DNA from 2 places in the Abyssisolibacter sp. ZYX002 genome. Region 2 is predicted to be linked to the other one. Evidence: a T-box and tRNA genes for the amino acid it is inferred to sense, from the RefSeq annotation. Region 2 holds a T-box; the other holds one or more tRNA genes.

Region 1 (16,063 bases), on a different contig from region 2:
TGTTCAGTTTTTTACGAACCGTATTCATATTCCTTGTTCAATTCTTCATCATCTTCGTCATATCTATATCTGGCAGTACTATCATCGTCTTCATCTTCAACGTAGATTTTTATATCTTTATTAAAGCTCTCAGCCATCTGCTCTGCAAAATCTTCTACAAAGTCTCTAAAGTCGCTAACCCCTCTATCATCCCATTCATCGTCAGTTCTATCAAAGTTCTGTCCTTCCATTACAACTTTAATATAATATGAGGATTTTGTTACATCATACTTGAATTTTAGATCACCTTCATCTCCCTCAAATACAGCATAGTTATCCTCTAGTGTATCTTCTGCATCGCTTGTTGATGAAAAATCTAGCGTTTCATTTACCACCTTAAATTTGCTTTGCTCATATATATATTCATATTCTCCAACTACATCGCTATCGTCATCATAAAAGTATATTTTTGAATCTTTTTGGTATAATCTTGACGTTTCTATAAGAATGTTCTTTGCAAATTGCTTGAAATCTTCCTTATCTCTTTTTTTCCACTTGGAATTGTTCTTATCAAAATCTTCTCCCATTCCTTTAACTTTTACGTAGTTAACATAATTTGTTATATTATAACTAAACTCTAAATCATATTTTCCACCATTAAAAGTACCGTACTTAGTGTTTAATGTTTTTACGAAATTGTTAATAGTCGTGTTGTTGTTATTAGGAGTATATGGATTTATAATAGGTCTACCTACCCTATTCATTATATATAGAGTATTAGACTGTTCTATCCATACTGCATCGTAGTTCGTATACTGCGCAATGTCTTTTGCTGATATGTATACATCTCCATTGTATATGATAGGCTTGTTTATTAGATTCACATGATTCCCATTCAATACTGTATTTGCATTACAAATAAATGCTTTAATCTCTTGATTATACGTAACTCCTATTGCAGTACTCGCTAGCATCAATACGGAAATTAACAATACTACTGCTATTTTCTTTTTCATAACGGTCCTCCTATTTACATTTTTATGCAATCTTTTTTATTAAATTATACCACTATTACTACAAAATCTCTATTCTATTTTATAAACAACTAAAATATATGTAAATAGGTATGTATTATCATTTATATATCAAACTTATATAAATATTTTTCTTTCTTCACTCTCTTTCAATAGATAACTAACCTCTCTTTCCCCTTATTAGTGCATGTCAATAATGAATATTGTAATTTTCATTCGCTTTTTAAAACTCATTGTATCATCTGACTTTATTTTGTCTTTATCATATACTAAATAGCTATATATGCTATTGTGGCTGTATATAGTAACTTGATCACTTATTCTAATTCATCAGGTCTCTCGAGCTTCCTTCTATACGTTTTCATACTATGAGCTGTTCTTCCCAGTAGTATGCAGTTCCCATACATGCTCCAAGTAAATCTTTTTATTTTAATATTTCAATGGTCACAGATACTCTTTTTTTCTTGACATATTTATATTTTTTTTATGCCATGTCCACTATATAAATTTATATTTTAAAAAATCCTAAATTATGATTCTATTAATCTTTAAATGTTTACAAATTGGCAATATCCTTTAATCAAATGTACAAAAGTGGGGGTTATCATTAATATATAATTAAAAAAATCAAATTTATGGAGGTAATAAATATGAAAAGAAAATTATTTAAATTAGCACCAGCCTTACTTATATTAACATTAATCACTGGGCATGCTACAGGTGCAAAATCTATGACAGATGTTAAACAAGCTACTACGGAGCAGAATGTGAAAAATACCATTAGTTTTGTAGAGCAAAGCACCTTAAGTAAACTAAAAGGGGTTTCTAACATCTTTCATTATTATGGAAAAGATAAATTAGTTATAGGAATAAATGAGCAAGCAGGTAAACTAGGTGCTCCTAAAGAAAATGAAGATTTAACCAAATATTATAGACAGAAATACGGAAGTGTATATACTGTTAACATTAGTGACTCCAAGGTAACATCAATTAAAGACAATGATGGTATGCTAAATTCTCTTGACTTAGAATTTGGAGCGGGTTATTCGCCTGATGGTAAATATGCAGACTACGTGAAAAATGATAAATCTTATGTGTTAGATGTCCAAAAAGGCGTCTCTAAAGAATATTCTAATATTAATATGAACTATGCTCCTAAAATGTATGGAAATTGGAGCAATGATAGTAATTCCATTATTAAATATGGTAATCGTTGCTTCTTTATATTTGACAATACAGGTACGTTAAAAAACACTATAAAACTTAACGATAACGTAAACTATGTTTCAGGAGCCGATTTTTATAGCAAAGATGGTAAAGATATCTATTTCATTGGTAGAATGCATGAAAACAATTCTATGAAAGCAGGGTTATATAAGTTAAATGTTGATACTGAATCTATAACTCCTATTATTAACTTAGATTATTTGGTTAAAGAAAAGATTAAAAATCCTGGAACTGATCCTGTTGAACATAAAGGTGAATATATTGAAATTCATAAACAAAGCGACATATTCTCTTATAAAATATTAAGTAACGGAAATATTATCGTAGATGCTTTGTTAGATAGTAAGTTGGGTTTATACTTATATGATGTAAAAACTAATAAATTAAATCTGCTTACAAATTATGAAGGAGGACTAAATTTTAGTGTCTCTCCCGATGAAAGCAAAATAGTATATTCTATAACTACACCTATATATGATAACAATAATTCTCAAAAAGACACTATGGAAGGTGGCCCTACTAATGTTAAACCACTTGAAAACAAGTCTAATATTTACGTAGCAAACTTTAAAGATAACAAACTAGATGACATTTCTTATATCACTAAAGACCAGTTTGCAATAGCCTATAAATGGTCAGAAGATAGCAAAAAACTTATTCTATATAGTGGTTCAAATATAAACCACATTACTTTCAAGTAACGCCCTTTTAGATGATTAATATTGTTTTAAGTGTTAGATATCGGAAATATAATAATTTCCGATATCTTTGTTGTTTATATTTAATTATTTATAATATTTTTATTATCCTATAAATTTTTTAATAACAATTATACCTTCTTTAGCATAAATTAAATCATAGGAAGGTGATTTATATGCGTGCAAATAGACAAATGAAATTAGACTCGGTTGTAAGCAAAAAAATTAAATCTAAGACCAAGGATGAACTCCCTGTTATTATTAGATTTAAAGATAATGACCTTAACAGTGTTAGTAATATGATACTAAACATGTCCGGAAAGATAAAACATAATCTTCCTATTGTTAACTCAATAGCTTGTAGTATGAGTTCAAAAACTATTGAAAAGCTATCTAAAAACCCAAACATTGAGTATATATACTATGACGCTAAAGTCTTTGCTTTGATGGATATAGCTAATTATTCTATACACAGCAAATATGCTCATGATTTAGGTTATACTGGAGAAGGCATCACTGTTGCCGTAGTTGATACAGGCGTTTCACCACATGCTGACTTAATTAAGCCAAAGAACAGAATCGTTGGCTTTAAAGACTTCGTAAATAAAAGAACTAAGCCTTATGACGATAATGGTCACGGTACTCATGTTGCTGGTATAATAGCTGGTAATGGTTACTCTTCAAAAGGAAGATATTCTGGAATAGCTCCTAAAGCAAATATACTTGCTATAAAAGCTCTTGATGAAAATGGTAGCGGAACTACATCTGATATTCTAAACTCTGTACAGTATATAGTTGACACAAAAAATGTATATAACACTAAAGTGCTAAATCTATCTTTGGGAACACCAACTAATAACTCATACAAAAAAGATCCTCTTTCTCTTGCTGCTGCTGAAGCTGTTAGAGCTGGTTTAACTGTAGTAGTTGCAGCTGGTAACAGTGGTCCTAGCAAAAAAACTATATTATCACCTGCTAACACTCCAAGTGTTATAAGCGTTGGTGCTGTTGATGACAATAAAACTAAAGAAGTTGGAGATGATTTTATAGCTTCATTTTCTAGTAGAGGACCTACTGTTGATGGCTACAATAAACCTGATGTGGTAGCACCTGGCGTAGATATCTCATCTCTATCAAATAGTAATAATTCATCTTATGTATCTTTGAGTGGTACATCTATGGCTGCTCCTGTTGTTGCTGGTGCATGTGCATTAATATATCAAAAAGAAGGTCATTTATCTCCACAAAAAATTAAAAGTATGTTGAAATATTCTTGCGTTTCATTAAATGATAATAGGGATAATCAAGGTGCAGGTTTAATAAATCTTAAGAAGCTATTTGCTAAAGACTCATCTAGCATACCTGATGTATATGCCTATCCTAAACGAGATGACGTATATTTTGTTCAAGCCATCTTAATTGTTATATTCTTAATGATTGTCCTTGGAGGTTTTTGGTGCTTTAAAAGATATTGATTTTATGACTTACAATAATAGCACTATGTATTTTAAGAAAAATAACTCGGCAAAGCCGAGTTATTTCTTTCTTTTCACATATTTTAATGGATTCTCTTGTACTCCATGTTTTAATATTTCAAAATGCACATGAGGTCCTGAACTTCTACCTGTATTTCCTACTGCTGCTATTATGTCACCTCGAGAAATCTCTTCTCCAATTTTTACATATATTTTGCTACAATGAGCATATCGTGAGTTGTAACCACCGCTATGGCATATCTCTACCATATATCCGTAACTACCTCTATATCCCACAAATACAATCACTCCACCTTCTGAAGCTCTTATGGGTGTTCCTACTCTAGATGCTAAATCAATCCCTCTATGAAATGACCCTTTTCTAGGCCCAAATCTTGATGTTAACTGCCCGTTTGTTGGAAATGCAAATTTTTTAGTGCACTTTAGTTTTTCTTGTTTTTTTAAACTATCAACATTGCTTTTGTCTTCTTTAGCAAGAAGCTCCATTCTGTATGCATATCCTAATATATTATTTCTCGTTTTTGCGTTATTACTTGCTATTGCTCTATCGGAATCTATTCCATCAAAAGCTCTAATATCACATATTAGATTATGATTCTTTGTTACAATTTCATGGACAACTCTATTTCTATGCATTGCTTTTACAGATGCTATTATGAATATCGCTATTAAAAATAGTGATATCATTTCCACGATTATTTTCTTGTATTTTAATTTCATACCATAACCCCTAGAAATATATTTGTTAAAGAGTAAGCATTGTTCTACTATATTCTATGCTAGTAAATCAAAAATATTAATCTTTGGGTTATATATAATCTATACTATTTATATTTTTTATTCAAAATTGTTAATGGGTTTTTTGTCTTTCCGTATTTTATTACTTCAAAATGCACATGAGGACCATCACTGTTTCCTGTATTCCCTACTGCTGCTATAGTTTTGCCCTTATAAACCTTTTCTCCTCTTTTTACATATAGCTTACTACAATGAGCATATCGTGTTGAATAACCTGCTCCGTGGCTTATCTCAATCATGTATCCATAGCTACCTCTATACCCTGCAAATACGACCGTCCCAGCATCTGCTGCTTTTATTGATGTACCTATTCTTGATGCTAAATCAATCCCTCTGTGAAACCTACCCCATCTAGGTCCATACCTAGATGAAAGTCTTCCGTTTGTTGGCGCACTAAATATACCTGTTCCATTTAATGGAGGTACTTTTTTTGTTCCCTTTATTTCAATTTGAGCCATAGGTTTAGCTGTGATGTTTTCACTTAATACATCTCTACTTTTTTCCACTCCATTTTGTTTTTCTATTAAAGCTACTACCTCTCGTTCTCCATATGTACCCTTTCTTTTTATTCTTGATTCATCTTCATAAAGAGTTGGTGTCTTTTCATATTTTGTCTCAAAACCTATCTTTTCTGTAATTTTGGTTTCTTCTTTTGTAACTACTGTTACGAATGATTTAGGAATTTGCAAGCTTAACTTTGCACCTATTTTTAAATATCCATTTACATAATCAGGATTTGCCTTTTCCAAATCGTTTATCGACACATTATATTTTTTAGATACACTCCAAAAACTATCTCCTTGCTCAACGATATGGGTTTTTTCCTCAGTAGTTCCTTTTGTTATGTAGCGCAACAATTCATCATGTTCTTTTATATTAGTAATAGGTTGTTCTTTCTTAACTATCTCAACTTTTTCAAGAAAATTTATCTCTTTAATCTCATTATCATCTTGTTTTGCTCTGTCAATGTAAGGTGTCTTTATGGAATCTAAAATCTTTTGTGCTTCTTCTTTTGTTTTTAGAGCTCCTACATTTTTACCATTAATCAATATACAATATGATTGTATATTAAATGATATCAGGTCTAATATTTCATCTCTCATCAATGATGTAGTTGCTATCTGGGAATCTTCAGCATGAATGTCCTGGTATTTAAGACCCTTTTCTAATAATTCTGAATTAAATTCTTCATAATTACTTAAAAACGACTTTATATCTTTTAGCAATTTTACTGCTGTTTCTTTTTTTCTTACTTTTCCAATAGATTTTTCACCTAAAAATACTTCATATCCTCTAGTCTCAAGTTCTCTTTTTATTCTGTATTTTCTATTATCGTTTAACACTCTAAAAGTTGTCCCACCTATTATTCCTACTAGCAGAAAAATCGATAATCTCAAAGCAATCTTTTTACTAATAAGCTTCTTTAATCTCTCTTTGATATTCTTATTATTATTTTTCATAAAGCCCTCTTCTCTATAATATCTGGTATTTTTCTGTACCCATAATACATTAATATAACAATTTTAATCTTCCGGCTAAACACTGACTAATATTGTATCATGTTTTTAGTGGATTTCAATACTTTCATTAATACTTAATATTATAGACACAAATATTTAATTTAACTCAAATTAGCAAATTACTCTTTAATCTGTATTTCTGTTGATAATTCTGCTTTTCCTTCGCATGCTTCAAAAAAATTATAAATACCATCATCATAGTTTTCATTTTGTGAAAGTAATTTTATCTGATTGTTTATAGATTTTTTCTGATTTTCATTTATATTATCATGGTCTATAACTACAAATAACATATTAAACTTTTTTTGTGAGTCTTTGTAATTTGGCACACGATCTCCGATATTTAATGCTTGCTCTTTGTTGCTTGCCTTACCGTCTATGATATCTTGTATTGTATATGTCTTGGTTTTAATTTTTCCTTTTACTACTATGTCTTGTCCATCAACTCTGTTCCATTCTGTCTGACTTATTATTCTATTTGAGTAATACTGGGCAATAGTGATATTTGGTACTTCTTCTTTAGGTATAAGCCCCATTAAATATAGCTCTAAAGGAGCATATCCACCCTGCCAGTATCTTCTATAGCCTATAACTTTTGAATTATTTCCTACTTGTTGTATTGATTTTTGTCCTCCAAGTCTCCCATAAATATTTGCATTCCCCCAATGTACTCCATAGTCGCAATCTATAAGATAGTTCCCCCATCTATGTAAGATTTCATGCAATATTGGTCCATTATATATAACATCATTGTGTGTTAAAAATATAAGTCCTTGCAGTCTATTCGCATCTTTTGAATAGTGCTTAGTGTAATCAAAAAACGGTGTTCTTGTTACCATAGTACCTATTCCTTTTATATCGTTTTTGACAGCCTGGTAACACCCATTCATAAACAACTTTTTTGGTCTTTCTTCTTCATTTACCACATAAACTATAAAATCATAATCGTCCTTTATATTTTGATATAAAAACTTACACCATTTAGTAGATATAGTCATTCCCATTTTATTATTTTGTTTTGGCATTATTTTATTATATCTACAATTAATAAAATTTGTCCATTCATTCTCTGGAATCTTTAAACTAACAAATCTATTTTCACTAGAATATGAAAATGTATACTTTTTATCTTCTGATATTTTTTTAATATTTACAACTTTTTTTGGTTCTATAATATCTTTTTTCTCTTGCTTTACTTCTTTATCTTTATTAGTTGTTGTATTGTCTAAGTTAGCACTATAGTTTGCTTTACATGATGTGATAAGCAAAACTCCTAGCATCACTAGTACTAGCATTTTTTTCACATACTTATTTTGCATGTTCAAACTCCTTTAATTATCAAATTTTATATACTCTGTTGGGTCTACAAATTCACCGTTATAGAGTATAGATAAATGTAAATGTGGTCCTAAACCACTATAGATTATATTTCCTATTATTTGTCCTTTACTTACATAATTATTTAGCTGTAATTCTCTATTATCTATCCCGCCGTACCACGATTGATATCCATTACCGTGGTCTATTTTCATTATGGATTTATACTTGCCATATTTACCAAAATATATAACCCTACCTGAATCAATTACTTTTACTGACTCTCCTATTGTTGAAAATATGTCTATACCATTATGATGGTGCTCTTTGTCTAGACAATATTTTTGTGTTACTCTACTACTACTGACGGGACAATTGTACGTCGGTTTGTGTTTTTCTATATTAACATTTATATATGATATACTATATGTCTTTTTAAAATCATTTACAAAATACTCATCATCATGCTTCTTAAAACATGGGTTCATAGCAAAGTTTATTGCTATAAATATCACTATAAGTATAGATAATATCTTATTTCTCAGTGATGAATTTTCATAATTAATTATATTTTTAACTCTTATCGTCAAATCAATAATTCCATAACAATTATTGTAGGTTGGTATTATCTTATTTTTTTTAGTTGCAAATGAAACTAGTGTATGAGCATAACCTTGTCTATATTTCCTACCAATTGCTTTAATAACACTTTCATCACATATTATCTCTATATCACGACTCATATATCTAAAAGCTAACCATACAAATGGGTTAAACCAATGGATAGCACTCACTATATAAAATATTGGTTTTAATATATAATCCAAACGCTTAATATGTACAAACTCATGTAATAGTATATATTTTAATCGTGCACCTTCAATCCCCACCGGTACATAAACACGTGGTTTTATTACCCCTAGTACAAATGGTGAAACTATTTGATCTGTTTCATAAACAATTATATTTGTTTTGATTTTTAGTATGTCTTTTACTTCTTGTATTTTTTTCGATTTGTGCCTAGTAGCTAATTTAAGTTTGCTTGATATTATGATATGCATCACCATATTGTAAGTAAATATCACAAGTATAAAAAACAGCCATATATTGCTTAATATAGATTTGGCTTTAGTATTATCATCATTGTTAATAGCTTTGTTATCTACTTCATTGCTGATAATTTCAACCCTTGAAACTGTAATCAAATCATCATTAATATATTTCATATTTACAAAGTTATTTTCTTTGCCGTTTTTTACTATGTTCATAAACGTAAAGTCTGTAGATATAGAAAATGGGCAAGCCAGCCTAAATAATAAAACACACCACAAAGCAAATAGTGCTTTTTTATCCAGTCTATGCATTAATAGTGCTCTTATAGCAAATATAATTATTATCATTATTGTAGCTACTATACTCATATTGAGTACAGCTATAAATAATTCTCTTATAAATAACATATCTTTAGTTCCTGCTACTATCTATTATTTGTTTTAGTTTGTTTATTTCTTCTTCTGATATATCTTTTCCATCTAAAAATGATACTAGCAAATTAGAAAGTGAATTCTCGAAAACTCTCTTTACAAGTTCTTCCCCTTCATATTTTTTTACTTGCTCTAAGGTTATTAAAGATGATACCATAGCGCTTTCGTTTTTTAACACATTTCTTTTTTGTAGCTTTTTAATAACTGTATATGTAGTAGATTTCTTCCACCCTAACTCATGTTCACATATCTTCACTAGCTGAGTAGAATTTACAGGCTCATTTTCCCAAATTATCTTCATAAATTTGAACTCTGCATCATATAACTTGTATTGATGTGTCATAGTTTTTCACCTCTTTATATTGGTCTATTGCAATAGTCCTCTTTTAGTCTATCACGATAGTCCTAATATTGTCAAACTAAATGTAATTAGTATCAAGACATTTATCGCATTAAAAAAGCTATATTGTATTTCTACAATATAGCTAACTATTTCTTATCTGTATTTTTTGCCAAGCACACTAAGCGGATTTTGAGTTTTCCCATATTTCAATATTTCAAAATGTACGTGTGGACCCTTGCTATTCCCTGTATTTCCTACAGCTGCTATCGTCTTATCTTTATATACTTTTTGACCTTTTTTAACGTATATTTTACTACAGTGTGCATACCTTGTGCTATATCCACCACCGTGGCTTATTTCAACCCAATATCCATAGCTCTTACTATAACCTGTAAATATTACTGTTCCACTATCTGCTGCTTTGATTGGTGTACCTATCCCAGAAGCTAAATCTATTCCTCTGTGAAATCCACCCCATCTTGGGCCATATCTTGATGTCAACATCCCTCTTGTCGGCCTTTGGAATACTCCAGTTCCTGCTAATGCTGGTATTGCTTTTGTTCCTCTGATTACGATTTGTGCTTTAGGCTGTGAGATAATACTCTCTTGCAAAACTTCTTTTTTCATCTCCACATTGTTATGCTTTTCTACCAATGCCACTATTTCTCTTTCTCCATAAACACCTTTTCTCTTAACTCTTGTTTCATCTTTATATAAGCTACTTGATTCCTGATACTCAGTATCAAATCCTACTTTCTCTATTAACTTTGCTTTTTCTTTTGTTACTACTGTTATAAATGGTTTAGGCACTGTTAAACTCAACTCATCATTAATTTGCAAATAACCATTTACATATTGTGGATTAGCTTTTTCTAAATCCTTAATTGATATATCATAATCTTTTGATATACTCCATAAGCTATCTCCTTTTTGAACCACATGTGTCTTTTCCTGGGTTGTTCCTTTTTTTATGTAATTTAGCAAATCATCATAATCCATTAATTTGGATAGTGACTGTTCTACTTCTACTATCTCTGTTTTTTCTAAGAAATCTATTTTTTCTAATTCCCCATCTTGCTCTTTTATTCTATCTATATATGGTTGTTTTATTTCACCCAGTAGTCTATTTGCAACTTCTTTTGTTTTAACATGTCCTACTACTTTTCCATTTATCTTTATTGCATATGCTTTAACGTTAAACGACAATACATCTAAAATCTCTTTTTTAAGCTGCGCTGTTGTTGTTATCTCTTCGTCTTCAACATGAATATCTTCAAATCTCAGCTTTTGATTTATTACTATATCACAATTATAATCTGTCTTTATGATTTTCTTTATATCTTTAACTAGCTTTTGCGCTGAATTCTGGTCTCTAACTTTACCTATTTCTTTATCTCCAAAGTATACACTAAAAGCTCTTGTCTCAATTTCACGCCTTACTTTGTATTCATGTCTGTCATTTATAACTCTTATCGTCGTTCCGCACATTATTCCTATTAGTAGAAAAATAGAAAGCCTTAAGCATGTCTTACCATTGGCTAGCTTCTTTAGTCTATCAATTATATCTGAATATTTAATATTCATATAATCTCTCCTATATTTTATCTTTGTATCTTAATTTTTTTTGTAATAAATACGTAATGATTTTGTAACATAATGACCCTAAGTTTTATTATACCATAGTTAATATATATTTCAACTATGTAAACTATTTATTTTCTAGCTTTATTTATTATTTTCAATTTTCGTTAATTTAATACCTCCTTTTTTACTAAATTATTTTATTATTTAAATTTTATATATATTTTTCTTGTTTATTCCTATATATCCAAAACTTAAATATTTCGATTAATAAGCTTATAATAACAGTTTTAAGCACTCCCCTAGAATAGTGAATTAATTGATTTAGAAGGATTTAAAAGAGTTTTTCTTTTTCTACGAATATTTTAGGATTAATACATATTCATATTTACGTATATGTTATAATATATTAAAGATAGTTATATGGAAGGTGGATTTAATTGAATTTCTTTTTAGGTACAACTGAAATTGATTTAGGAAATACAACATTTGAGAATATTTTTATTGATGATTTTATGCCTATGGCTAATGGTACAGCTGTAAAGGTTTATTTGCTTGGGTATAAATTTGCGCACAGCAAAGAAAATAAGTCTATCTCTAATCAAACTATTGCAAAACATCTGAGAACTAGTTTAGATGATGTTTTGAAAGCATGGGATTTTTGGGAAGAAAAAGGGATTATCAAAAAACATTTTACAAATGTAGAAAATGATAATGATTACAGTGTTGAATTTATAAATTTGAAGCAACTCTATATAGATAAGATAATCAAGCCAGCTCAAACCGAAACTAGTAAAAAGAACTACACTTGTACTCCTACTGATATTGTAGAGCTTAATAGCTCTCCTGCAATAAATAACATGTTTAATAATATATCAGGCATTATTGGGAGGACTCTAGTTCCAAATGAATATAAAAAAGTTCTTGAATGGCTTTATAATTACAATATGAGCACTGATGTTATTATTAGAGCTTTTGAATTTGCTAAAGAAAAGAGGAGCATTAAAAACATAAATTATGTACAAGGTATACTAAAAAATTGGTTTGATAATGGTCTAACTAATATAGACAACTTGAATGTACATATGGAGTATAATTACTCTAGGTACAATCTATTCAATCTAATTAAGCAAGCTATCGGATATAAAGGTAGTTTTTCTACGTCTATTAAAGATATTATAAATAAATGGGTTGATGAGTGGAACTTTAGCAATGAAGTAATACTGCTTGCATGTGAGGAAACCCTCAAAATATCACAACCTAATTTTAAATATCTTGATGGAATTTTATCTAGATGGTATAAAAGTAATCTAAAAACTACTGAAGCTGTTAAAGAAAACAAGAAACAATTTTCTGCTAACCAACAGTCTAAAACTTATAGTCGTTCAAATAATAAAAATAGCAAAGAACAGTTTCAAACTAAGTTCCATAATTTTAAACACACTACCACAAAATATACTGACCATGAATTAGAAGAAAAGTTAAATAAAAACCTTCAAAAAAAATTAAAAAATAAAGGTTTAAACAACTTATACAATAAAAAATCTGAGAATGTATAAGGGAGGAAATACCATGAACGATAGTGTTATTAGAGAAATACTAAAAAATTACGAATCTAAGTTAGATCAAAAAAAACGTGAGCAAACTATACGAGTAAGAGAAATCTACAACTTAATTCCTCGTATTGAAGAAATAGATAAAAAAATTGCATCTTTAGGCGTAGCAACTTCAAAGGAGATATTAAAGAACTCTGGTTGTATAGAGAATAAGATAGAGCAATTACAACACCAAATACAATCTCTTAAGCAAGAAAAAGCTATACTAATGACCGAAAACAATATCCCTATAAATTATACAGATATTGCATATGATTGTGTAAGGTGTAAGGATACTGGATATCTTGAGAATGGTAAAAAATGCAATTGTTTTAAGCAAGCATTAATAAGAACTGCTTACAAGATGTCTAATTTAGAGAGAATGCTTGCTAAAGAAAATTTTCAAACCTTTAATATAAATCTGTTCTCTGATGAGTCTTATGAAAATGAACAGCGTACTCCAAAAGAAAATATGAAATTTATAGCTAATGTGTGCGAAGGTTTTGTTATTAATTTTGATAAGGATAATGAAGAAAATTTACTATTTTATGGTACTACTGGTTTAGGAAAAACATTCATGTGCAACTGCATTGCTAAAAACTTACTTGATAAGGGGAAAATTGTACTGTATCAAACTGCTTTTAATATATTAGATATTATTAGAACCTATAAATTTAAGGACATAGCAAAAGATACTTCTTACCAACTAGCATACAATCTATTGTTTAGTTCTGATTTGCTAATAATTGACGACCTTGGTACTGAACTAACCACTGCTTTTACAAATACTGAGATGTTTAACATCATAAATTCTAGACTTGTAAATGGTAAGAAAACTATAATCTCTACAAATCATCATCCTAGAGAACTATCGCAAATGTATTCCGACAGGTTTTTTTCTAGAATATTTGGTAAGTTTATAGAACTAAAGTTTTATGGTAATGATTTAAGATGGGAAGAATAGAATAATAATAAATAAAAAAATCAGCGTTAACGCTGATTTTTTATGGTGGGCACAACAGGGCTCGAACCTATGACCCCCTGCTTGTAAGGCAGGTGCTCTCCCAACTGAGCTATGCGCCCACAAATATGGTGACCCTACCGGGACTCGAACCCGGGTTACCGCCGTGAAAGGGCGGTGTCTTAACCGCTTGACCATAGGGCCTAAAAATGGTGACCCATCGGCGACTCGAACGCCGGACACCCTGATTAAAAGTCAGATGCTCTACCAACTGAGCTAATGGGTCTTACAGACTACTCTTAGTATTTTACATGATAGAAGAATGTATGTCAACAGTTTTTTCTACTTTTTTTTAAAATCTTATCGTATATCAACAAATACTGTTTAAATAGGTAATTTAACGTAATTTTTTTATGTTTATTCCTCTTTATAACTATCTAACAATTCTTTTAACATACTGTCATTATCTGTTATTATATTGTCTACTCCAAGCTCTATCATGTTTTCCATACTAGTTTCTGTATTTATAGTCCATACATGCACTTCTCTTCCTATCGAATAAGCCGTACTTACAAAACCTTCATTAACATTTGTTTCTTCTATACTATAAAAATCTACTTTTAGTTTTTCAAGCTCCCCTACCGCAAAATACATTATATATCCTGTTTTAATTAAATGCTCTTGTCGTTTTATTTCTAATAACGCATCATAATCTAAAGATGTAACTACACAAGATTTTATAAAGTTCTTTTCTTTAATAATTTTTGCAACTTTTTTTATTAAAACCTTGTCACTTTTGTTTGTTTTTAACTCTATATTTAACTTTATCTTTCCTTTAGCATAATCAATAACTTCCTGTAGTGTTGGGACTTTTTCTCCTTTAAATTTTGAATCAAACAGTATTCCTGTATCTAACTGTTTTATTTCCTCTAGAGTCATTTGTGATGGCATTTTGTCAGTTCCAACTGTTCTCTTAAACGTATTATCATGCAACAATATAACCTGCCCATCTTTTGTTTCTTGAACATCTATTTCTGCATAGGTTGCACCATTTTTTATTGCTACCTTTAATGCTGATATTGTATTTTCTGGAGCTAGCTTTGAGCTACCTCTATGAGCTGTTATATCTATATCATATTTAGCATTATCTAATCCATCTAAAATCATAAAAGAATAAACTGATAAAGCCGTTACACATATAACAAATACAAGTACTATTACCTTTTTATTTGTTATAACTTTATCTATAATATTATCTTTATCACGTATTTTTATATCTAATATTACATCATGGCCTTGTAGATGAAAATACAGTTTTGTTAGCTTCAGTATTTCTATTGGTATTAAAAAAAACAATGCTCCAAATATGAATACTCCACCTATACAAAGAAGCAATATAAACACTATTTCGTAATATTGTCCACTAATAGGTAGCAATATTAATGTTGATATTAATGCATATATTAAAATACTTGCTCCCACTGTAATAATATTTAAAAGTCCTGTCCCAAGGGTATATTTTAGTATATACCTAAGATTACCTTTGACTAGTCTAGCACTTTCTTTTAGTGAGTTTTTGACTTTCTTTTTTAACATTATAATATGCAGTGAAAACATCCATCTGATAGATAAAATAACTATTACTATTGTGACTACTACCAAATATGCTATATATGAAGTCTTCGATTGTATTACATCCATTATAAATCCAGGTACTTTAATATTTACTACACTTGTAGTTATTATATTTCCATACAATGGACCAATTAAAAATAGATAAAACGTTATAAGTATACCATTTATTCCTATTAAATATTTACTCTTACTTAGGCTGTATTTAATTACTTGGAAATAACTATATTCTTGTTTCTCTCTCAGTATTGCTTGATAACTAAGAACAATAAGTCCTCCTAACTCTATTAAAACAACTATTATCGCAAATATAACTCCTAGTAGTATGAATATAATTCCCTGTGGTGATAATACGAACTTTTTTATTAAACCGTTAGTTATGTATGAAAGACCTGCAC
Region 2 (16,063 bases):
AGAACTTACAGATGTTTGTAATTTAGCATGTAAGCATTGTTATAGAGAAGCAGGGTATAGTGGAAAGTTCATAGACTTTGAATCATTAAAAACAACTATATTGCAATTAAAAGATAAAGGATTAAAGCTAGTTGAAGTTACTGGAGGGGAACCAACTTTACATCCTCAATTTAATGAAATTGTTCAATTTTTATGCGATAATTTGTCACTAGTAGCAATTTTGACAAATGGAACAAATATTACAGGCGAGATGATGAAAGTATTTAAGAAAAATAAGAATAAATTAATGTTTAATATTAGCTTAGATAGTTCTAGTCCTGTATTTCATGATAAATTTCGTGGAAAGAAAGGAGCATGGGAGACTACAGTAAATGCATTAAAAGATATTTCTGCTATTCCTGCAATGACTAGAATTGCAATGAGTGTTACGCCAGAGAATATGTTTGATATCGAAAATACAATTAAAGTTGCACAAGAAAATGGTGCTAAAAGTGTAGCTTGGGAAGTAAGTAATACAAACGGAAGAGGTAGTAGTATTTCTTGGGGTAGAGTTTCAAAGAATAATTATAATAATTTTGTTCGACAATCTAAAGCATTACAAATAAAATATCATGAAATGATAACATTTATCCCACCTAAATGCACACGTTTAATGCAACAAGGTCGTGACAACTGTGGTGCTGGATGGAGGACTTATGCGCTAGATCCATATGGTAATTTAAGAGCATGTGTAAATGCAAATAATGCAATGTTTAATTTAGGAAATGTTTTTTCGGAAGGATCTGATGTTTTTGAAAGCGAAATAATGTTAGAGCTTGCTAAAGTTGGTGTTCCCAGATACCAAACTTGTAAAAATTGCAAAACTTTTTCATACTGTCAAGGCTGTTTTATAAAGGGCATTGACGGAGCTTTAAACAATGAGAACTGTAGTTGGGAAGGAAAGAAATTGCTTAAATTTATAGATATAGAAAAATATAAAGCTATAGATGTACAAAACTGTATTATGCAAAGATCATTGCGTCAATAAATTAGGTGGAGGAAATGATATGATATATGAAAGTTTAGCATCAATAACAATAAATTGTACAGATAAATGTAATATGGATTGCTCATACTGTGAATTCCATGATGGGAAAAACGAATTAGATATCGAAAAAATTCAATCGATTTATAAGGATACTGTTACTTTGCAAAGTAACTATATTGTAATAGCAGGGGGAGAACCTTTGTTACATCCAGAAATTATGGAAATAATAAATGAAGCAAAGTATTATGGATTATTCACTTACTTATTTACAAATGGTAAAAATTTAACCCCACAAATTATAGAAAATTTAAAAAGCACTGGTTTAGTTGCAATAAGACTTACCTTAGATAGTGTTAATGAAGAAATACAAGATAAGGTCAAAGGAAAAGGAGCTTATGCAGGTATTGTTAATGCAATTAATATGCTAGAGGATTCCGGGATTGGAGTTAATATTAATGTTCCTATTACCGAATATAATATCAGTGAGATAGATGATATAGTGGAATTTTGTATAAAAAACAAAATTAGGAGTTTGAGGCTATCACCATTGACAAGTAGTTCAAAAGAAGAGTGCGAAGCAGTATTAAAGAAAATTATTGAGACACACAGACGATTTTATCAATATATACATTATGAAGATTTTGCTGAGTTTAAAGACTATGGTGATTTCATGAAAATTATTAAAAAATTAAATTGCCCTGGTGGGCTAATATCAGTTAATATTAACCCAGATGGTAATATAACAAAATGTCCATATGTAACTGAATCATTTGGAAATATTAATGAAGAAAAACTGCTAGATGTATGGATGAAAAATTATGAAAAAACACAGTTAAATAATACTGCCTGTCCTATCATGAATTTTGACACTGTAGATTTGTTTAGATCATTAGAAAAGTATTTTGATAAAGACGATACAGACAGATGTCTATCTGCTTGGATAGCACAGTTAAATGGTAAAAAGAAAACTTGTTTCAGAGATATGCCTTGTTGGTATTTTGTCTTTAATAGCAAATAGAGGTGAATATATGACTATATTAGAATTTAAAAATGTTTCTAAATCAATTTCAAAAAAAAATATAATAAGTGATGTCTCATTTCAAGTAGAACATGGAAATGTATTTGGATTATTAGGTCCAAATGGTGCTGGAAAAACTACAATTATAAGGTTAATACTTGGATTACTTAAACCTTCTAATGGAGAAGTTTGCCTTAAAAAAGAAAAAATTGGTGTTATTTTGCATGATAATGGACTATATTTGGAATTGAGTGGTTATGAGAATTTAAAGATATTTGGGCTACTGCAAGGAAATTTTGATAAAACAGAAGTTTATAGTGTTCTAGAAGAAGTAGGCTTAGCCAAAGTTGCTAAAGATCCAGTACGCACATATTCTCAAGGAATGAAAAAAAGATTATGCTTAGCAAGATGCATTTTAAGAAAAGCTGAATTAATTGTATTAGATGAACCTACAGTTGGGTTAGACATAGATGGGAAGAGATGGTTTGTAAATAAAATAAAAGAACTCTCAAAAAACGGAATAACTATTATTATTTCATCTCATGATTTATCCGAAATTAACATAATTTGCACTCATATAGCAATTATTAGAAACGGTAAATTACTAATTAATGATAGTATAGATAAATTACGAAAATCGTTTGATGGATCATTAGAAAAATTATATTTGTCAACAGGTGATAATAATGTTTAAAATTAATATATATAAAGATTTAATACTAATTGTTAAAAAAAAGTATTTTTGGATTGTTGAAATTGCTTTAACGCTATTAATGTTTATGATGGCGTTTATGCTAAACATTGGAATACAAGATATTAAAATTGATGGTACATATTTCATATTATCACTACCGTTAACTATAATCTATTCAACAATGACATTTATACCAATTGGTGATTATTATCGTGAACAAAAAAATGGGGGTTTTACTTATCTCATATCAATAGGTGTTGAAATTAAAGATTATATTCTTTCTAAAGCTTTTGTAATGAGTGTTATCATATATGTGCCTTCGTTAGTTTTTTTATTAGTATCTAAGTCTTATGCAAATATATGGTATAAAATCTTGATTGTTATTTTAATGTACTGGTGTTCATTTAGTATGAGTATATGTTATTCTTATGAAATCATTTATTCTGTAAATCCAGTGAAAACAATGGGAAAAGCATCTATGTTCACAATAATACTAATTATACTAATAGCAATGAGTACTAAGATTAATAAGAATTATGTTAATTTGGATGTAATTATAGCGATTATATATTTAGTGAATATTATAACTGATATAATATTTATCAAAAAAATTAGGAATATCAATAGTGATAGTATAATTTGTAGGAGGTAATTAATATGGCAAATGTATTACAAATAGCTAAATGCTTATGTAAAACTAGTAGGACTTCGTACAAAAATATGCTAAAATCATATTTAAAGCAAATTATCGTTCTGTTTTTTTTCATTTTAATTTCAATCGTTTTTAATATTAGGATAGATAAAAAAACAATATACTTATTAGGAATAGTAGGTGGAGTTGCTAATTGTGCAAATTTCGGACAAATTATTTTAAACAGGAAAAATTGCGGAATATATGAGAATATATTAGGAGAAGGACATTGTTATAATCAAATAGTTCTTGTTGAGTTTTTAACTTTTTTAATAATGACTTTTCCAAGTACTCTCTTCATGATTTTGTCAAATTGCTTATTTTGGTTCGTGATTAATGGTAAGATAAGTATCCTTTTTATTCTTGTTTATGGAGCTCTTATATGTATTACAAGTATTTTATTTGCACTTTTAGCTATACAGAGTAGTATTAGTAATGATAATGCACCGTATTTAATGAGTTTTTCTATATTTGGCATAATAATCATTCTCATGTTATGGCATTTAAAGTATGCTTTAATGCTTATATACTGTATTGTACTTATATTAAATGCACTATTAGTAATAAAACATACTAAGTCATTAGAATGGTTATACAAAAAAAACTAATTATTTTTTTGAATTGACATATATAATTTATTATATTATAATTTAATAAATTTATAATAAAGCGATGAAGAGAAGAGTAGATTGATTAATCCTTTTACAGAGAGCTAGTAACCTTGCTGAAAGCTAGCAAAGAATAATCTTTTGAATAAAGCCTCTGAGCCTGAATTAGTTCTACTATGAACAAAATGCACGGGAGCTCCCGTTATAGAGCTATAGTATCGCATATTTAGCCGTACTAGAGGAGGCAAACATGGTGACATGTTTGTAAACTGGGGTGGTACCACGAAGTCTAATGCTCTCGTCCCCAAGACTATGTCTTGGAGGTGAGGGTTTTTTTATTAACAAATATTTGTATATAAAAAGGAAGGTGGTATCCACATGGAATATAATGATATAGAAAATTTAAAAAACATCATTTATGATGCAAACGAGATAATACTTGAAAGAATCAAAAAAATTGATAAGCTAAAAGATATGGACATAGAAATATACCCATATAGCTACACTAAAAGTACCACAACTAGTAATATAATTGATGACTTTGATAATATTAAAGAAACCGATGAATTTAGTATAGCAGGAAGAATAATGCTCTATCGAAATATGGGTAATTCTTCTTTCATCAACCTAAAAGACCAACAAGGAAGCTTGCAAATCTATTTTAATAAAGGAATTTTAAAAGAAAAATACGACATAGTAAAATTATTAGATATAGGAGATATCATAGGAGTGACAGGCAGTGTCTTTAAAACAAAGACTGGTGAAATTACTCTAAGAGCATCAGATATATCGCTACTCAGTAAATCAATAAGACCGCTACCTGAGAAATATCATGGGTTAAAAGATGAAGATTTAAGACAACGTTATAGATCGCTGGATATGATTATGAACGATGAAGTTAAAAACAGATTTATAAACAGATCAAAAGCTATGTCAGCTATAAGAGAATTTTTGGATAATATGAACTTCATTGAGATAGATACTCCTATATTAGATACAAAGTATGGCGGTGGAGAAGCAAAACCATTTACCACACATATAAATGCCCTAAACTGTGATGCATACATGAATGTATCTCCTGAACTTTATTTAAAAAGATTGATGATAGGTGGTATAGAGAGAGTATATTCTTTTGCTAGATCATTTAGAAATGAGGGTATAGACAGAACACATTATCCTGAATTCACCTTATTTGAATGTTATATGGCTTATGGTGACTATACAGATATGATGTCATTAATGGAAAATCTATATGAATATGTGTTTATGAAAGTAATTAAAACTACAAAGATTACGTATAATGGTGTAGAAATAGATTTCAAAGCACCTTGGAGACGTATAAGTATGTGTGACATTATAAATCAAGAACTTAGTATACCAGTAGAACATCTGTCGAAAAGAGAGATCATAGATTGTATCCATGAAAAAGATTTAACTCTAAATACAGATGTACCTTTAGATGAGTTATTAAAGGGAGATATTATAATGATGTTGTTTGATGATTATCTGGCAGATAACATAATACAGCCAACGTTTATAACAGATTTTCCAAAAGAATCATCTCCATTATGTAAAATCCACAGGAACAATAAAGAGCTTATTGAAAGATTTGAACCTTATGCATATGGAGTAGAGCTAGGAAATGCTTATTCAGAGCTTAATGATCCTATAATTCAAAGGATACTGTTAAATGAACAAGCTGATAAATTAAGAGCAGGACTCGAGACTGCAAGTCCTATGGATGAAGAGTTTGCAAGAGCAGTGGATATAGGCATGGCTCCAGCTGGAGGACTTGGCATTGGAATAGATAGAATGATGATGTTTTTAACAGATGCTAGTTCTATAAAAGAAGTAATACCTTTTCCTATAGTTAAAAAATAACTTAAAAAATGTGGTTTTCATTACATCTAATGAGCCACATTTTTTTTTATTATTAGGATATCCTAAATACAAAGATAAAGAAGGGAGTTTTATTATGCATACTATGTGGAAAGGTTCAATAAGCTTTGGGTTAGTTAATATTCCAGTTAAGATGTTTACTGCAACTGAAAATAAAGACATACGATTTAGATATTTACACAAAGAATGTAATACACCTGTAAGATATAAGAAATATTGTGAATCATGTGGTAGAGAAGTTAAAGAAGAAGAAATAGTTAGAGGCTTTGAATATGAAAAAGGGCATTTTGTAATAATGAACGAAGAAGATTTTGAGTTAGCCAAATCAGAAGTTCTAGATAAAGCAATAGATATAATAGATTTTGTGAATTTAGTTGAAATAGATCCTATTTACTTTGACAAATCATACTATTTATCACCTGATCAGACAGGAAGTAAAGCATATAATCTGCTTAGAAGTGCTATGAATGATACTAGTAAAATAGCATTAGCTAAAATCACTATAAGAAATAAGCAATCATTAGCTGCGCTTAGAGTATACCAAAATACGTTGGTACTTGAAACTTTATTTTATCCTGATGAGGTCAGAGAAGTAAGTAATATACCTAATCTACCAGAAAACATCAATGTAGATGACAAAGAGTTAAAAATAGCTACTCAATTAATTGATCAACTTACTACTGAGTTTAAACCAGAAAATTATAAAGATGATTATAGAGAAGCTCTAAATGAGATCATAGAAAATAAAATACACGGACAGGAAACAATAAAAGCAGAAGCAAAAACAACTAGTCACAATGTAGTAGATTTGATGTCAGCATTAAAAGCAAGTTTAAAAGATAGTAAAGCTAAAAACACCAAAAAACAATCTATCAAACCTAAAAAAGGTGCTAGTTAATGTTGGAAATAATGCCTATGGAGCCTATTAAATCTACTACTATACCACAAGGAAGTGATTGGGTTCATGAAATCAAGTTTGATGGAATTAGAGGTTTATTAATATATAATCAAGATGATTTTAAGTTATATACAAAAAAAGGTTATGATATTACACTTAAGTTTCCTGAAATAACTAACTTTAAGTATGTATTTTCTGGAAAATCATCAATTATAGATGGTGAATTAACAGTGTTTAAAGAGGATAGACATTCTTTTCATGATATATTAGTCAGAGCAAGAAGTAGTTCTGAATTAAAAATAAAGTCAAATATAGCAAAATACCCTTTGACATATGTAGTATTTGATATACTCTCCTACAATGGAGAAGATTTATCTTATCAGCCACTAGCAATGCGCAAAAAAATCCTAAAGGATTCTATAGAGCAGACAAATAATTTTTTATATAGTGATTACTATGAAGATGGTAATGCATTATTCGATAAAGTCAAATCTCTTGGCTATGAAGGGATTGTATCAAAGAAGATCGATAGTCCTTATGTTCCATATAAAAAGCATAGATACTGGTATAAAATAAAAGTAAAGAAAAAAATTCTATGTGTAATTGGTGGCATTAACCTTGAGGGAAATAAAGTAAAATCATTACTTTTAGGTATGTATAACGGAAACAACCTTATATATATAGGAAATGCTTCTTCTGGGCTTAGTCAAAATGATTTGTCATTACTATATGGTAACTTAGACTCTCTTAGGTCTAATCATAACCCATTTAGTAATATTTCAAAAAGCAAATCTATAGTATTTACAAAACCATTATTAACATGCTGGATAAAATACTCAGAATGGACTGATAAAGGTAAATTGCGCCATCCTCAAATAATAGGATTTAGCGACCTGTTACCAAGCAATGCAAATGGAGTTGAGTTTATTTTATGAAAAATATTGATATAACAAATCCTGAAAAACTATTGTGGCCAAAGCTAGGTATAAAAAAAATAGACTATATTAATTTTCTTTATAAATTATCACCTTATATATTAAAATATTCTAAAAATAGAGCGCTTACTGTCATTAGATATCCTGATGGCGTAGATGGTAAAAGCTTTTACCAAAAAAATTTGCCCAAATATGCTCCTGACTGGGTTAAACACTCATTAGATAATATAAACATATTAATGTGGATGGGCAATCAAGCAGCCTTAGAGTTTCACACTAGTTTTAATACTCTAGATGAGATCAATAATCCGAGTAGCCTAGTTTTTGATTTAGATCCATCAAAAGGACAAACGTTTAATCAAGTTGTAGAAGTAGCTCTTTTAATACATGAAACTCTTGAGAAGTTAAAAGTTAAAAGCTATGTTAAAACCTCTGGTGCTACAGGTTTGCAAATTTATATACCAGTAGGAGGTAAATATTCATATGAAGAAGCTAGAAGTATTAACGAGTTTTTTGGTGTTTATTTTTCTAAAGTTTATAGTAATAAAATAACTATTGAAAGATTAGTGAAAAATAGAAATAAAAAGCTCTATTTTGATTATTTGCAGATGTATAGAGGCAAAACAATAATATCTCCATACTCTCCTAGGGCTGTTGAAAATGCACCTATTTCAACACCTATATCGTGGGATGAACTACATAAAGGAATAAATCCAACCGATTTTAATATGCTAAATATCATAGATAGATTAAATAAGATAGGTGATTTGTTTGATAGTACAGATACAGAAATTCAAGATTTGGATTTTATTTTAAAAGCTATTAATGCTGATTGATAATATTTGTTAAAATTATATGAATAATATGGATTAAATTAGTAATAATAATATCGAAAGGAGTGAGTATAGATGTCATTAAAAAATAGAATTTTAATTATGTGTTTAGTAGTAGTTTTAGTACTAGGAGCATTCGGGTGTACTAAAAAAACTGAGCCAAAAGAAGAGCCTAAAAAAACTACAGAGGAAGAAAGCAAAACTCCTACTGAAGAACCAACTGAAAAAGCAGAACCATCTATAATGTGGGGAGATGCTATGTACATCATACAAGATACTGAAACAATGACTGCTACAAAAGACCAGTTAAAAGACAAATTAGGTGAAGTTAGCAAAGTAGTAGATATGGATACTGCGCCTACTGCAAATGGTGAGGCAAACATGTTTACAAAAGGTAGTGCAATATATTCGCTAAAGGATAAAGCAGTAGAGGATGAAATAGCTATAGAATTTGATGCAAAATACTATATAGCTAAAAAGAAAATGTAACATCTAATGAATAAAAAAGAGCATCTTATTTAGAAAAGATAGCTCTTTTTTACTTGCATTTTATTACTACATTTGGTATATTAATTTCAATATACTTTTTTGAAAATTAGGGGGTTTTATCATGATGAGTAAAAAAATAGCAAGCTTGGTTTGTTTAATTGCATTTTCTGTTAATATATAATGTTGTTATCAAGGAATGTAAGAAACGTAATATAGAAAAATAATACTAATCATATATATTACATTGTTTCAATATAAAAGGTTATCTCACATACGATAGCCTTTTAGCTTTATTATTGACTTAGATAAGATAAACGGTATATAGTTTAAAATTATTTTGCCTGCTATGATATATAAATGGTATAATTATATATAGACTAATCTCGGTTATATACTTAGTTAACCGATAACACATAAATTATGTACTATAAGAAATAATATAATAAACACCAAATGAATAGGAGAATCAATCAATGAACAACATTAAAAAGAATATCCCTAATGATTATGATAATCAAAAAGAATATATGGATAGAATCAAAGAAAGAAATGATGTGTTTTTCAATAAATTTGGAATAAGAAGAAAATATATGATATTAACATATGGGTGCCAAATGAATGAGCATGACTCTGAGAGAATGGAAGGGTTGTTAGGTAATATAGGTTATGAAACGACCTCGGATTTAAAAGAAGCAGATTTGATAATATTCAATACATGTTTAGTAAGAGAAAATGCTGAGCTGAAAGTATATGGAAAACTAGGCGAACTCAAGCAATTAAAAAAAGACAATCCAAATTTGATAATAGCAGTGTGCGGATGTATGCCACAAAAGGAAGAGGTTCGGGACTATATAACTAAAAAATATAGACATGTTGATCTAGTTTTTGGTACTCATAATTATTATAAACTTCCTGAAATGATAGAAAGTAAAACACAGACTAATAATAGAGTAGTTGATGTTTGGGAAGATGGTGAAGATCTTATAGAAGGTATGCCTGCTAAAAGAAAATATGGATATAAGGCATTTATAAACATCATGAAAGGGTGTAATAACTTTTGTACTTACTGTATTGTACCTTATACTAGAGGTAGAGAAAGAAGCAGACTACCAGAGGACATCTTAGGTGAGATTATGAAGTTAGCAAAAGAGGGATGTAAAGAAGTCACTCTCTTAGGTCAAAATGTAAACTCTTACGGTAAATCATTAGAGAGCAAAGTAAGTTTTGCACAATTATTATATATGATAAATGACATAGAAGGTATAAGACGTATTAGGTTTATGACTTCTCACCCTAAAGATTTATCTGACGAATTAATAGATGCAATGAAAAACTGCAAAAAAGTAGTAGAGCACTTACATCTACCTTTTCAATCAGGTAGTTCTAGAATACTTAAAAAAATGAACAGAAAATACGGCAAAGAGCAATACCTAGTATTAGTTGAGAAGATTAAAAAGGCTATCCCAGATATATCACTTACTACAGATATAATTGTTGGATTTCCAGGCGAAACTGACGAAGATTTTGAAGATACATTAGATGTGGTAAAAAAGGTAGGATTTGACTCTGCATTTACATTTTTGTATTCAATACGTACGGGTACTCCTGCCGCAGAAATGAAAGATCAAATACCAGATGATATAAAACATGAGAGATTTGATAAATTACTAGCAACTATTAATTCTATTAGTGCTAAAATAAATCAAGATATGATAGGAAGAACATTTGAAGTATTAGTTGAAAATATAAGCAAAAATGATAAATCAATGTTAAGCGGACGAACTAGATCTTTTAAATTAGTTCACTTTAAAGGGCCAAAAGAGTTGATAGGCAAGTTTGCGAATGTTAAGATAACAAAAGCAAAAACTTGGTTCTTGGAAGGAGAAATGGTACAAAGATAGCGTTTAGGGGGATATATACTGATGAAATTAACACCAATGATGCAACAATATATGGAGATAAAAGACAGATATAAAGATTCTATTCTCTTTTTTAGATTAGGTGACTTTTACGAAATGTTTTTTGATGATGCTATTACATCCTCTAAGGTTTTAGAAATAGCTTTAACAGGTAGAAATTGTGGTCAAAAAGAAAAAGCACCAATGTGCGGAGTGCCTTACCACTCCGCTGAAGGTTATATACAAAAGCTTGTAAGTGATGGCTACAAAGTAGCAATATGCGAGCAAGTAGAAGATGCTGCACTCGCAAAAGGTATAGTAAAAAGAGATGTAGTTAGGGTTATAACACCGGGAACTATAACCAATTCAAAATCATTAGAAGATAAAAAAAATAATTACTTATGTTCGTTGTTTGTAAAAGATAACGTAGCAGGTTTATCCTATGTAGATGTTACAACTGGACAATTTTGTACTACAGAAACAAATGAATCAATAGATTCTTTTATAATAGATGAATTAGCAAAGATAAGACCAACTGAAATAATATGCAACCAAGAACTAATGAATAATGAAGATTTGTTATCTTTGATCTCTTACAAGTTTGATGCATATATAAACAAGTATGATACTTATATTTATGATTTAAACAACTCGCTTGATATAATAAAAAAACAATTTAATATAGCAAGTATTGATGGTTTTGGGTTAAAAGAAAGATGTCAATCAATAATATCAAGTGGAGCATTGTTAGCGTATTTAAATGATACACAAAAAATAGGACTCAATCATATTAACAATATATCATATTATTCAAATAATAATTATATGCTTATGGATATCAGTACTAGAAGGAATTTGGAGTTAACAGAAACTATTAGAAACAAAAGTAAACAAGGTTCGTTATTGTGGGTTTTGGATAGCACTAAAACTGCAATGGGTGGTAGACTACTAAAAAGATGGATAGAAGAACCATTGTTGCAAAAGACAGTAATAGAAAATAGGTTAAATGCTGTTGAAACATTAGTAGATAATATATTTTTACTTGATGATATTAGATTACTACTAAAAGAAGTCTATGATATAGAAAGATTAATATCAAAAATAGTATATAGTAGCTGTAATGCAAGGGATTTAGTAGCGCTTAAAAAATCAATCAATATAATTCCAGCTATGAAAAATGTTTTATCAGGTATAGATGATAGGTATCTTTCAAAGTTAGAAGAAAAATTAGATGATTTAAAAGATATTTATAAATTAATAGATACTGCTATAGTAGATGATCCTCCACTATCAACTAAGGATGGTGGGATGATAAAAGAAAGCTATAGTAATGAATTATCTGAGATAAAATCAGCAGCTCTTGATGGTAAACAGTGGATTTCTAATCTTCAAGAAAATGAGAGAAATCGTACAAATATCAAATCCCTTAAGGTGGGATACAATAAGGTATTTGGATATTATATAGAAGTGACTAAATCAAATATAAAGCTAGTTCCTGATAATTATATAAGAAAACAAACGCTTTCTAATGCAGAAAGATATGTTACTCCTGAGTTAAAAGACATGGAGACTAAAATATTAGGAGCTGAAGACAAATATATAAAACTAGAGCTTGAAATATTTAATTCTGTAAAAGAAGACATCAAAGAAAATATTAAAAGAATACAACAATCAGCGACTGTGATATCTCAGATAGATGCCGTTTGTTCTTTGTCATATACAGCTTATAAGAACAACTACATAAAGCCAGTTATTAACACTGACGGTGTACTAGATATCAAGGATGGTAAACATCCAGTAGTTGAAAAAGTACTTAAAGATGATCTGTTTGTTCCTAATGATACTAGCCTCAATAATGATGATAGCAGAATGATTATAATTACTGGACCAAACATGGCTGGTAAGTCTACATATATGAGACAGGTTGCGTTAATATCGTTGATGGCTCAAATAGGTAGCTTTGTACCAGCGGAGCAAGCTAATCTACCTATCGTTGATCGAATATTTACTAGAGTTGGGGCATCTGATAATCTAGCAGAGGGGCAAAGTACCTTCATGGTTGAAATGAGTGAAGTAGCTAATATTTTAAATAACGCTACAAAGAACAGTCTGATTATATTAGATGAAATTGGTAGAGGGACAAGCACATATGATGGATTAAGTATTGCGTGGGCTGTAGTAGAGTATATAAGTGATAATAATCTTTTAGGTGCTAAGACGCTTTTTGCTACTCATTATCATGAATTAACGGAGCTTGAAGGCAAGCTAAGTGGCATTAAGAACTACAAAATACTAGTAAAAGAACATGACGATACAATTATATTCCTCAGAAAGATTGATAGGGGAGAGGCAGATAAAAGCTATGGAATAGAAGTAGCAAAGCTTGCAGGTGTGCCAGATAGTGTTATAAAAAGAGCAGGCGTAATATTGCATGATTTAGAAAAGAGAGATATAAACAACAAAACTGATGAAATAGCTGTTACTGTGAGTAGTGAGCCAGGACAAAACAATAATATATCACAGCAGATTAGCTTTTTTGATAATAAATCTGACCAAATAATAAAAAAGCTTAGTTCAATAGACATAGCAAAAACTACTCCTATTGAAGCTTTAAATATTCTCTACTCTTTAATAGAAGAATCTAAAGACGGTAGGTGATAAACGTGAAAGGTGTTATAAACTTCTTAGATGAAGCTACTATAAATAAAATAGCTGCAGGTGAGGTTATAGAAAGACCAGCTTCAGTTATAAAAGAATTGGTTGAAAACTCAATAGATGCTAAATCTGATTCTATAGTTGTAGAAATAAAAAATGGTGGTAAGCAATATATCAGAATCACAGACAATGGCAATGGTATAAATAGAGAAGATTTAGATATAGCTTTCCTCAGACATACAACAAGTAAAATAGTAAACTCAGACGATTTATATAGCATTAATACTCTAGGCTTTAGAGGTGAAGCTTTATCAAGTATAACAGCAGTGTCTAATGTAGAAGTGATTACAAAGACAGCTAATGTTGACTATGGCATACAGGTAGATGTTTCTGGTGGAAAAATCACAAATAAAACAGATGTAGGATGCCCCAAAGGGACAACAATAATAGTAAAGAATTTATTCTTTAATGTACCTGTAAGAAAGAAGTTTTTGAAAAGTGATACTACTGAAAGTAGCTATGTGAGTGAAATAATATTTAAATTAGCATTATCATATCCTAAAATATCATTTAAGTATATCAGAGATGATAAAATGATATTTAGAACTTCAGGAAAAGGGGATTTGCTCTCATGTATTTATTCACTTTACGGTAAAAGCTATATAACTTCTTTAATTAGAGTTAGCTATAATGACAAAATAAAGATTCATGGCTATGTATCAAAGCCTGAGTTAACTAGAGGAAATAAAAAGCATCAATTTTTCTATGTTAATGGAAGATGTGTACAGAGCAATGTATTATCCAAAGCAGTACAAGATGCATATAAAACACTAGTTACAGTAAATAGTTTTCCAGTGGTATTCTTGTTTATTGAAATAGACGCTGGTAGTATAGATGTAAATATCCATCCTAGTAAACTAGATATACGTTTTGATGATGAAGATTATATATGTGGTATCTTAAAAGAGACTATTAGGAATAGTTTGTTTAAAAAAGATATCATACATACAACTGTTAGTCAAACTGATGACAATAAAAAAAATGAGTATATTGATTTAATTAGTGACTTAAAACCGAGTAATTTTAGAAGTACTTTTAACAATGATAAAATAATTGAAAAGCCAAAAAAGACTCATTCAAATGTGCAAATGAGAATATATAGTGATAAATCACCATTGACATATGATACTAAAGAAAAAAGAGATAATCCAGTTATAACTAGTGATAAAAGAACTAATAAAACTGACGCTGAACCATTAATAAAGTATGAGCAAGAATTTGAAACTTCACCCGTTATAAAAGAGAATGAAGAAAACACTAATTCAAAAGTTATTTTTCCCAAGCTGGAATATATTTGTGCTCTATTTTCGACGTATATTATCGCTACAGATAAAATAACAGGTGAGATTTACATGATTGATCAACATGCAGCTCATGAGAGAGTTATGTACGAAAAAATATACGATGAGTATTCTAAAAAAAATGTATTAAAACAAGAACTACTAACTCCAATAACAATAGATCTTACAAATCATGAGTTATTAATAGTTAACGAAAACAAGACCATTTTAAACAATCTAGGTTTTGAAATAGATGACTTTGGAAACAATAGTATATTATTAAGAAGTGTTCCTGCATTACTTAATATTAAAGGACTTAAAAAATTCTTCATAGATATTATAGATAAACTAAAAGATATATCAAAAAAGCCTCATGAATACAGGCTAAAATACATCATGAAACTATCGTGTACGAGTGCTGTAAAAGGTGGAGATAACTTAAAAGAAATTGAAATAAATCATCTTTTCGAGCAAATGAAACAACTTGATAACCCTTATACATGCCCTCACGGTAGACCAACTATTATCAAAATATCTAAGCATGATTTAGAAAAAAAGTTCAAAAGAATAAACTAACAATTTATGTGATAGGATGATAAAATGAAAAAAAAACCACTAATAATGCTAGCTGGGCCAACAGCGGTAGGGAAGACAAGTATATCAATTGATATAGCAAAGAAGATAAACGGAGAAATAATATCAGGGGACTCTATGCAAGTTTATAAATATATGGATATAGGTACAGCTAAAATTAAACAATCCGAAATGAAAAATGTACCTCATTATATGATAGATGAATTTACTCCAGATGAAGAGTTTAATGTTTCTATTTTTAAAAGTAAGTGCGAAAAATATATAGACTTGATATTGTCTCATAACAAAGTGCCAATGATAGTAGGCGGGACTGGGTTATATCTAAATTCTATAATATATGAGCTTGATTTTACTAAGGCAGTAAGTAACAAAGAACTTAGAGATAAATATACTAAGTTGGCGCTTGAATATGGTAATAAGTATATATATGATAAGCTTGTAGAAATTGATCCTATTTCGGCTGAGCGAATTCATATCAATGATA

What was found. A T-box is a leader RNA that pairs with one kind of tRNA and senses whether it is charged. The one in region 2 lies ahead of lysS (lysine--tRNA ligase), so its partner is inferred to be a tRNA-Lys.
Region 1: it has a tRNA-Lys gene. The T-box ahead of lysS (lysine--tRNA ligase) is inferred to sense a tRNA for this amino acid. The anticodon was not compared.

What each region holds. Positions count from the first base shown of each region.
Region 1 is NZ_JARMXH010000012.1:18,066-34,128, forward strand. It holds gene P3X86_RS19785 (stalk domain-containing protein) at 12-995, opposite strand; gene P3X86_RS19790 (hypothetical protein) at 1,664-2,941, shown strand; gene P3X86_RS19795 (S8 family peptidase) at 3,115-4,413, shown strand; gene P3X86_RS19800 (M23 family metallopeptidase) at 4,474-5,154, opposite strand; gene P3X86_RS19805 (peptidoglycan DD-metalloendopeptidase family protein) at 5,259-6,692, opposite strand; gene P3X86_RS19810 (hypothetical protein) at 6,872-8,071, opposite strand; gene P3X86_RS19815 (M56 family metallopeptidase) at 8,084-9,529, opposite strand; gene P3X86_RS19820 (BlaI/MecI/CopY family transcriptional regulator) at 9,534-9,896, opposite strand; gene P3X86_RS19825 (peptidoglycan DD-metalloendopeptidase family protein) at 10,050-11,480, opposite strand; gene P3X86_RS19830 (DnaD domain protein) at 11,918-13,036, shown strand; gene P3X86_RS19835 (ATP-binding protein) at 13,050-14,036, shown strand; tRNA gene P3X86_RS19840 (tRNA-Val) at 14,080-14,155, opposite strand; tRNA gene P3X86_RS19845 (tRNA-Glu) at 14,163-14,237, opposite strand; tRNA gene P3X86_RS19850 (tRNA-Lys) at 14,244-14,319, opposite strand; gene P3X86_RS19855 (glycerophosphoryl diester phosphodiesterase membrane domain-containing protein) at 14,451-16,063, opposite strand, start outside.
Region 2 is NZ_JARMXH010000001.1:804,761-820,823, reverse strand. It holds gene P3X86_RS03655 (radical SAM protein) at 1-1,027, shown strand, start outside; gene P3X86_RS03650 (radical SAM/SPASM domain-containing protein) at 1,047-2,045, shown strand; gene P3X86_RS03645 (ABC transporter ATP-binding protein) at 2,056-2,739, shown strand; gene P3X86_RS03640 (hypothetical protein) at 2,732-3,391, shown strand; gene P3X86_RS03635 (hypothetical protein) at 3,397-4,038, shown strand; T-box leader at 4,094-4,347, shown strand; gene lysS (lysine--tRNA ligase) at 4,417-5,919, shown strand; gene ku (non-homologous end joining protein Ku) at 6,014-6,835, shown strand; gene P3X86_RS03620 (ATP-dependent DNA ligase) at 6,835-7,770, shown strand; gene ligD (non-homologous end-joining DNA ligase) at 7,767-8,606, shown strand; gene P3X86_RS03610 (hypothetical protein) at 8,679-9,092, shown strand; gene miaB (tRNA (N6-isopentenyl adenosine(37)-C2)-methylthiotransferase MiaB) at 9,620-10,993, shown strand; gene mutS (DNA mismatch repair protein MutS) at 11,012-13,648, shown strand; gene mutL (DNA mismatch repair endonuclease MutL) at 13,654-15,561, shown strand; gene miaA (tRNA (adenosine(37)-N6)-dimethylallyltransferase MiaA) at 15,586-16,063, shown strand, end outside.